Regions from separate parts of the Mesobacillus stamsii genome, predicted to be linked through region 2. Evidence: riboswitches for the same ligand, from Rfam matches in the RefSeq annotation. Region 2 holds a riboswitch; the other holds the start of a gene.
What was found. A riboswitch is a leader RNA that binds a small molecule or an ion and turns the genes downstream of it on or off. The one in region 2 is predicted to bind lysine.

Region 1 (4,433 bases), on a different contig from region 2:
GAACTGATTTCCTCGAGACTGAATCAAAACCAAAATTCCACTTTCCAGCTCGAAGCCGGCTTCATCGCCCAACAAATAGAATATCAAAAAAAGGTGACAGCCGAAGCCTTCGAGCACCCGAATAAGAAATCATTCAAAGTTCAGTTTACAATCAAGTGGGATAAGACTGATATTATTGAATAAATAGGAGAGGGCACAGCGAAACCGATGCTGTGCCTTCCCTTTTCATGTGGCCATAAATTCTTAGGTTTTCCTCTTATCGCACATTATCCCTTCTAAAGTGACCATAAACTTTTACTTTTCCATTTACGGTCGCATAACAGCATATAAAAAAGCTTTCCTATGTCCCGGAAAGCTTCAATAGATTATTTAGTTCGTCTTAACTGTTCCTGAAAACAGCTCGAATGCTTCATGCAGTGATTCAACGGCATTTACCATCTGTTTTTCAGGGACAACGGTGGAAACTTTGATTTCTGATGTGCTGACCATTTTCACCTGAATGCCGTTTTCTTCAAGGACTTCAAACATCTTCGCGGCCACTCCTGGATTGGAGACCATTCCCGACCCTACGATCGATACCTTTGCAAGGCCTGTTTCCGATTCGATTGATTGGTAATTCAATGATTTTTTATTGCTCTCCAATACGTCAAGTGTTTCTGGAAGATTAGTGCTCTTGATGGAGAAAGAAATATTGGCCGCGCCAGCCTCTGTACGGCTCTGAACAATGATGTCTACGTTGATGTGGTTTTGGGCGAGTGTTGAAAAAATCGTAGATAGCCCTTTTAAGGAAGTGCTAACCCCAAGTACGGATACTCTTGTGATCTGGTCTTCAAATGCTACTCCGCGTACAATTAGATTTTGCTCCATTTCATTTTCCTCCTCGATAATCGTGCCGCTTTCTTTTTCCATGCTGGATCTTACTTCCAGCCGCAGTCCGTAATTTTTAGCGAATTCGACTGCACGTGGATGAAGCACCCCTGCTCCTAAGTTCGCAAGCTCAAGCATTTCATCATAAGAAACGTTCAGTAACTTTCTAGCGCTTTTCACTATTCTTGGATCTGTGGTGAATACCCCAGTCACGTCTGTATAAATATCGCATTTATCTGCCTTCAAAGCAGCTGCTAGTGCGACGGCAGTTGTATCTGAGCCACCGCGTCCAAGTGTAGTGATATCCCCATCAGCTGTTACACCCTGGAATCCAGCAACAATGACTACCTTTCCAGCTGACAACTCTTTCGAAATTCTGTCTGTTTCGATGTCAATTATCCGAGCGTTTCCATGGATGGCTTCGGTCTTAACACCCGCTTGCCAACCCGTAAAAGAAATGGCCTCAATGCCGTTCTGTGCAAGCGCCATCGCATAAAGCGCAATGGTGATTTGCTCGCCAGTCGTCAAAAGCATATCCATTTCCCTCTTGGATGGTGCCTCGGAAATCTCGTTCGCCATGTCGACAAGATGGTCGGTCGTCTTGCCCATTGCCGAAACCACTACCACGACTTGATTGCCATTCTTCCATTCTTCTGCTGTTCGTGAGGCAGCATTCCTGATCTTCTCCACACTGCCAACCGATGTACCACCAAATTTTTGAACAATTAATCCCATAAGTTTCCCCTGCCTCTTCCTCTTTATTTTGCCTTGTAAGAACTCCATGGTTTCTCCGCATATGTATATCCCTTAAAAAAGTGCGGAAAAACAAAAAAAGCAATGGAAGTGGCTCCCATTGCTTGATAAACGTGTATATACGCTGCAACATGAGATAGCACTCCAAGATGGCAATCTTGACAATCCTGCGTTTATTCAACGAAGGACCAGCAGGAAAATCGATAGGCATCTCCCCACTTCGGCAAGCATCCCCTTTCAAAGCCTTCCTCGAATCCGATCATTCTCCGGACTTTTACTTTTGAAACTTGCACCTCTATCTACACTTTATTACTCTAAAGTGATAGCAATATGAAATTTTTATCATTATAGCATACAACAAACGAGATTGCTACCTTAATCCTGCAATTTCTGGTATAGTTCCCGTGCGATATTCGCCGGCAATCCAGCTGTACTTAAGTCTTCCACCGTAGCTTCGCGCATTTTCTTCACTGAACCAAAGTGCTTCAAAAGTGCTTTCTTGCGTTTCTCTCCAATGCCGTCAATATTATCAAGGATGGACTGGAAAGCACTCTTCCCCCTCAGCTGGCGATGGAAGGTAATAGCAAAACGGTGCACCTCATCCTGAATCCTTTGCAGCAAGTAAAATTCCTGGCTGTTCCGCGGCAATTCGATTACTTGCAACGGGTTGCCATAAAGCAGCTGGGAAGTCCGGTGTTTATCATCCTTGGCCAGACCGGCAATCGGGATATCAAGACCTAACTCATTCTCAAGGACATCCCGGGCGGAATCGATCTGTCCTTTCCCGCCATCAATAAGGATCAAATCAGGCAGAGGCAATCCCTCTCTCAACACTCGAGTATACCGGCGGCGAACGACTTCCCTCATCGACTCGTAGTCATCTGGCCCTTTCACTGATTTGATTTTATATTTCCGATATTCCCTTTTCTCAGGCTTCCCATCGATAAATACGATCATCGCTGAAACTGGGTCGGTCCCCTGGATATTGGAGTTATCAAATGATTCGATCCGATACGGTGTATAAATCCCCATTTGTTTGCCAAGGTTCTCGACTGCGTTGATCGTTCTTTCTTCATTGCGCTCGATCAGCGAAAACTTTTCCTGCAGGGCTATCTTTGCATTTTTTGAAGCCAAATGGACTAGCTCCTTTTTTTTGCCGCGCTGGGGCTTGAGGACTTTTACGCCTAGCAAACCTTCAGCCAGCTCGAGATCGACGCTTTCTGGCACCAAAATTTCCTTTGGCTTGAAATGTTCATTTTTCGCATAAAACTGTCCGAGATAGGTGAGAATGTCCTCTTCAGGTTCGTTGTAGATCGGGAACATCGAAACTTCCCGTTCTATTAATTTTCCCTGGCGGATAAAAAAAACCTGAACACACATCCAGCCTTTATCGACAGCATAACCAAACACATCCCGGTCGGTAAAGTCTGTCGTTGTCATCTTTTGCTTTTCCATTGTTGCTTCAATATGAGCAATCCTGTCGCGAAACTCCTTTGCCCTCTCAAAGTCAAGTTCTTCTGCAGCTGCAGCCATCTTTTCTGTCAAATCAAGTTTAACTTGCTTGTAACCGCCATTCAAAAATTTCGTGATATCATCCGTAATTTGTTTGTACTCTTCTTTGCTGATATCCTTGACGCATGGTGCCAGACACTGGCCCAAATGGTAATAGAGACAGACGCGGTCCGGCAGCGTCGAGCACTTCCTGAGCGGGTATATTCTATCGAGCAGTCTCTTCGTCTCATTGGCTGCCTGGACATTCGGATATGGCCCAAAATATTTGCCGCTGTCTTTCTTAACTTTGCGGGTAATGATCAGCTTTGGATGCCGCTCTGCCGTCAGCTTGATGAAAGGGTAGCTCTTATCATCTTTCAGCATGACATTGTATTTTGGGTCATGTTTTTTGATCAGATTGATTTCTAGCAGCAATGCTTCCATATCGGAAGAGGTGACAATATACTCAAAGTCCTCGATTTCATTGACAAGTCTTAGCGTCTTACCATCATGCGATCCGGTAAAATACGAGCGCACTCTGTTTTTCAAAATCTTGGCTTTCCCCACATAAATGATGGTTCCCTGCCTGTCCTTCATTAAATAACATCCTGGCTGTGCAGGGAGAAAAGCAAGCTTATTCTTGATTTGCTCATTCATGCCATTCACCTCCTGTTACGGTGTCCATTTATATAAAACAATCTCATGATAGACTGGGTCGAAAATTTCGTTGGACGAAAACGTTTTTACTGCTTCAAGCCTTCCGCCGAGATCGACACCCTGAGCGCGAAACCCTTCTAGCACACTGTTTGTTACATAAATCGTTTTTCCTTCATATACTTGCTGGTCATGAAGAAAAACCTCATAGGTGTAAACTCGTTTATGAGGATAAGTCATTCCGAGGAACTGCATCACCCTTGTTTCCTCCCATGTATACACGACAAAACCATCAGGCTGCTCCTGAAGATAATTTGCCAGCTGATACACAGCAGGGAATGATTCAGCTTGTTTTTGCACATAGCTAGTTGAAACAATTGCCTGGGCAATGATTAAGCCAATAGCTAAATAGCGTGGACTTTTCCCGGCTCTTTTTCGTAAAAAAAAGAGCGAGCCCAAAAAAACAATCAGCAGTGCCAAAGGCAGTATATGCCTCGGCTTGTCGATATTCTGGGCAAAAAACGCCCAGCCTCCATAAGCAAGCAACAGCAATAGACTCAATTGGACAGTGGTCTCCTTCCAAACCCCGCTTTTGCGAGCCGGCAAGAAAATCATGCTGCCCATAACTATATATAATACCATCAAAATAGTTGTTTGCGAAAATATTC
Region 2 (4,433 bases):
TTTCACTTAAGTTAATCGCTAGTTTACATTTAATAGACCACTTTAAAAGTACGTTTCAAGAATTCTCTCGTTCTATCTTGCTGTGGATTATTGAAGATTTGTTCGGGACTTCCTTCCTCTGCAATAATCCCTTTGTCCATAAAAACGACACGATCTGATACTTCCTTCGCGAATTCCATCTCATGCGTTACAATCAGCATCGTAAGGCCGGACACCGCAAGTTCCTTCATTACTTTAAGGACTTCGCCAACCATTTCTGGGTCCAGTGCCGAAGTTGGTTCGTCAAACAGCAGGACGTCCGGTTCCATAGATAGCGCCCTGGCAATTGCTACCCGTTGTTTTTGGCCGCCTGATAACTGCTTTGGCTTGGCATTAATATACTGATCCATGCCAACAATCTTCAAGTATTTCATTGCTACCTTTTCGGCTTCTTCCTTTGAACGGCCTAATACTTTGATTTGGCCAACTGTACAATTTTTCAAGACATTGTGATTCGTAAATAAATTAAATTGCTGGAATACCATTCCTAAATGTCTGCGATAGGTTGGAATATCATGCTTATCATCTAGAATATTCTCTCCGTTATAGATAATTTCTCCACCGCTTGGTTTTTCCAATAGATTAATGCAGCGAAGAAGAGTTGATTTTCCAGATCCCGAGGAGCCAATGATCGTCATGACTTCTCCTTTATTGACTGAGAAGCTGATGTCTTTGAGAACTTCATGAGTGCCAAAGGATTTGTTAAGATGCTGTATATCAATTACTGTTTCCACACTCTCTCCTCCTTCATTACTTCGCTGGTTGCATTTCTTCGCCACGAACCATTGTATAGTTATCTGGTCCTTCTAGTCTTCTTTCAAAGTAAAGTAAAATTCGTGTTACAGCGAAGGTCATGACAAAATAGATCACACATGCAACAAAAAATGATTCGAAATATCTGAAGTTGTTACCTGCGACTGATTTTGTTAAGAAATACAATTCTGAAACGGAGATTACATTTAGAACGGAAGTGTCTTTAATATTGATTACAAACTGGTTGCCAGTTGCCGGCAGGATATTGCGAACCACCTGCGGAAGGACAACATTCATCATCGTTTGAAGATGATTCATACCTATTGCCTGCGCAGCTTCAAACTGTCCTTTATCAACAGATACAATTCCACCGCGAACAATTTCTGCCATGTAAGCCCCTGTATTAATGGAAACAACAATAAGAGCGGCAGCCATTACCTCTATATTCACACCGAATGCTAACGCAGACCCATAATATATGACCATAGCCTGAACAATCATCGGGGTACCCCGAAAAAACTCAATATATACCGACAGTAAAAAGTTCACGAAAAGGAGAAACCATTTTTTCACTCCGTGCTCCGGAGCGGGGATTGTACGGATTACCCCTGCGATTAAACCAATAATAGCCCCCACAACTGTACCGATCAAGGAAATATAAAGGGTAACTCCGGCTCCGCGAAGGAACATTTGCCAGTTTTCTGAAACGATCTTAACGATCCACTCTAAACTCATTTCCCTTCTCCTTTCACCATAAAACCGACTGTATAGTAGTACAGCCGGTTTTATGGAATGTTATTCTGCTGCAGGTTGATTCTTAATAGCAGCATCCATTATTTTTGTACGCTCATCCTCTGAGATGCCTTTTAAAATTTCGTTGATTTTGTCCGTTAACTCACTGCCTTTTTGAAGTCCAACAGCAATAGCAGTATCATCTTCTGAAGTTTTGAATCCATCTTCAAATTCCACCATCGCAAAGTTTTCGTTTGCAGCGGCAGCGCTGACAGCCTCCGGACGCTCCGAAACGTAGCCATCGATGATTCCAGATTCAAGCGCAACCCTCATTGCCGGGAAGTTGTCCATCGCTGTCTCTTTGGACACTCCTTCCATTTGGTCGATTACGGAATAATGGAAGGTATTTAATTGAGCAGTAACTTTAGCACCTTTAAAATCCTGGATGGAAGCCGCATCTTCGTATTTTCCACCTTTTTTAACAACCATTACTAGATTCGATTTATAGTAGTTGTCCGAAAAATCAATTGTCTCTTTACGCTCTGCTGTTGGGGACATCCCTGCGATAATTGCGTCAATCTTGCCTGAAGTCAATGATGGAACTAGTCCGTCCCATTCCGTTTTAACGACAACTAATTCTTTTCCTAAACCATCAGCGATTTTCTTTGCGATTTCGACATCATACCCGCCTGCATACTCAGAAGTTCCTGATATCTTCACTCCGCCATTTGAATCATCCTTCTGAGTCCAGTTGAATGGAGCATAACCAGCTTCAAGGCCTATCTTAAATGTATTGTCGTCAGATGAGCCTGATGCAGAATCGTTACCAGCACCACACCCTGCAAGTAAAATCATTGCTGAAAGCAGCAATGCTAAAAATAATGACCCCTTTTTTCTCATGTTCGTTCCTCCTTGGTTTAGTTAGAGCGTTTTACACACAACAAAAAGCGACCTGAGATAAACTCAGGTCGCATTATTGACAGATGCCCTAAAGTCCTCTCTTTTCCCAAAACGAGATAGCACAACTCAATAAACTGGGGAGTCCATTGAGACAGTCCTGCAGTTCTTAACTGCAGACCCAGCAAACAACAATGAGAATATTGCCCGCTTCGGCGACATTTCCTTCTCCATGGCATCAAAGCTTCTCAAACTCCGCCAAAGACTGTTAAATATCGCGCCTCTACCTCACTAGCAAAAGTGAGGTTAAATATTTAATTATAGTAACTAGGCTACAACAACCTTTCCGTTCTGTCAATCTAGTTCTTTTTGGAAAATCAAATAATCTATGTAACTTTCATTCAAAAAATGGGTAAAGCAGGCAGCTAAGAGGCTGCCTGCTTGGATAAATGTTCAAGGTTTATGCCGATACCTTGGAATGTACTGCCTCTGTTACGGGTGTGAACTCTCCTTCAGACTTAGAGATCACAACGGTTGCGACACCGTTGCCAATTAAGTTTGTAATAGCTCTGGCCTCTGACATGAAGCGGTCTACTCCGAGGATAAGCGCCATTCCTTCGACTGGTATGGATGGAAATACCGCAAGTGTCGCTGCAAGTGTCACGAAGCCGGAGCCTGTTACGCCTGCCGCCCCTTTTGAGGTAAGCATCAACACTCCTAGGAGGGTTATCTGCTGCCAGATGCTCAAGTCTACCCCATAGGCCTGAGCAATAAATAGTGCCGCCATCGAAAGGTAGATGGATGTTCCATCAAGGTTGAAGGAATAACCAGTTGGAAGCACAAGTCCTACAACGGGCTTGGAACAGCCATATTTCTCGAGTTTTTCCATCATTTTCGGCAAAGCTGCTTCCGATGATGATGTCCCAATGACGAGTAGAATTTCTTCTTTAATATACACAATGAATTTAAAGATATTAAACCCATGAAACTTTGCAATCGCTCCAAGGACAAGAAAAATAAAGATAGCCATTGTCAGGTAGACAGAACCCATCAATTTACCTAGGAAAAAGAGGGAACCAATGCCAAATTCGCCAATTGTATAGGCCATGGCTCCAAAAGCTGCAAGTGGAGAGATCTTCATAATGATATTAACAATTCCGAAGAAGACATCGGCGATTCTTTCAAAAAACTCTAAAATCGGCTTCCCCTTTTTGCCAATATGTGCCAGGGAAGTGCCGAATAGGATAGCAAGTAACAACACTGGCAGAAGTTGGCCTCCGGTAAATGCACCTATGAAACTATCCGGTACGATTGTTAGAATGAAATCCATGAATCCATGGCTAGTTTCCTCTGCTGCCTTTGTATATTGTGATACATCCCCTTCTCCTGCTTTCGCATCAATGCCATTTCCTGCTTTGATGACATTCGCAACGATTATTCCGATTGCGAGGGCAATACTCGAAACAATTTCAAAATAAATTAGCGCCTTTCCCCCAATCTTGCCGACCTTTTTTAAGTCTCCCATTCCTGCAATTCCAATGACAATCGTCAGGAAAATAATTGGAGCAATAACCATTTTAACAAGTTTAATAAAAATGTCTGCAAGCACCTTCAACTGCGAACCGATATCAGGAAAAATAAAACCGATCATAATACCGAGAAAAATACCAATAATCACCTGTGTAGTAAGACTCTTAAAGTTAATCTTCAAGCCAATTCCCTCCCCTTTGAGAAATTTTGAAAACGATTACATTTTCTTGGAATATTAATATATTACAATTTCGTGAACACGGAATCTAGTTTAATAAACTTTAAAAACTGTTTTGTAATTAAAGAAAGAGAAAAAATAAAATAATCAGTTAAGTTTGCTTTCGCCAATTCCATCCTTTCTATACAATGAAAATTAGCAGCTAATAAAAGCAATGTGGGGGATTTCGCGTGCAAAGACAGCGGTTTCGGTTTAAATTAAGCATCATCATCATTTTCTTCGTTTGTTTAGTCGTTTTGATATC

Region 1: it holds a riboswitch for lysine, as region 2 does, so the genes downstream of both, J2S25_RS05400 (aspartate kinase) here and J2S25_RS05135 (transporter substrate-binding domain-containing protein) in region 2, are expected to answer to the same signal.

The regions. Positions count from the first base shown of each region.
Region 1 covers NZ_JAUSUN010000005.1:20,882-25,314, forward strand. Annotated here, with positions in the region: gene J2S25_RS05395 (YslB family protein) at 1-183, shown strand, start outside; gene J2S25_RS05400 (aspartate kinase) at 370-1,602, opposite strand; lysine riboswitch at 1,750-1,926, opposite strand; gene uvrC (excinuclease ABC subunit UvrC) at 1,996-3,768, opposite strand; gene J2S25_RS05410 (hypothetical protein) at 3,784-4,433, opposite strand, start outside.
Region 2 covers NZ_JAUSUN010000004.1:212,623-217,055, reverse strand. Annotated here, with positions in the region: gene J2S25_RS05145 (amino acid ABC transporter ATP-binding protein) at 30-773, opposite strand; gene J2S25_RS05140 (amino acid ABC transporter permease) at 790-1,527, opposite strand; gene J2S25_RS05135 (transporter substrate-binding domain-containing protein) at 1,588-2,424, opposite strand; lysine riboswitch at 2,534-2,715, opposite strand; gene J2S25_RS05130 (dicarboxylate/amino acid:cation symporter) at 2,882-4,132, opposite strand; gene dcuS (DcuS/MalK family sensor histidine kinase) at 4,360-4,433, shown strand, end outside.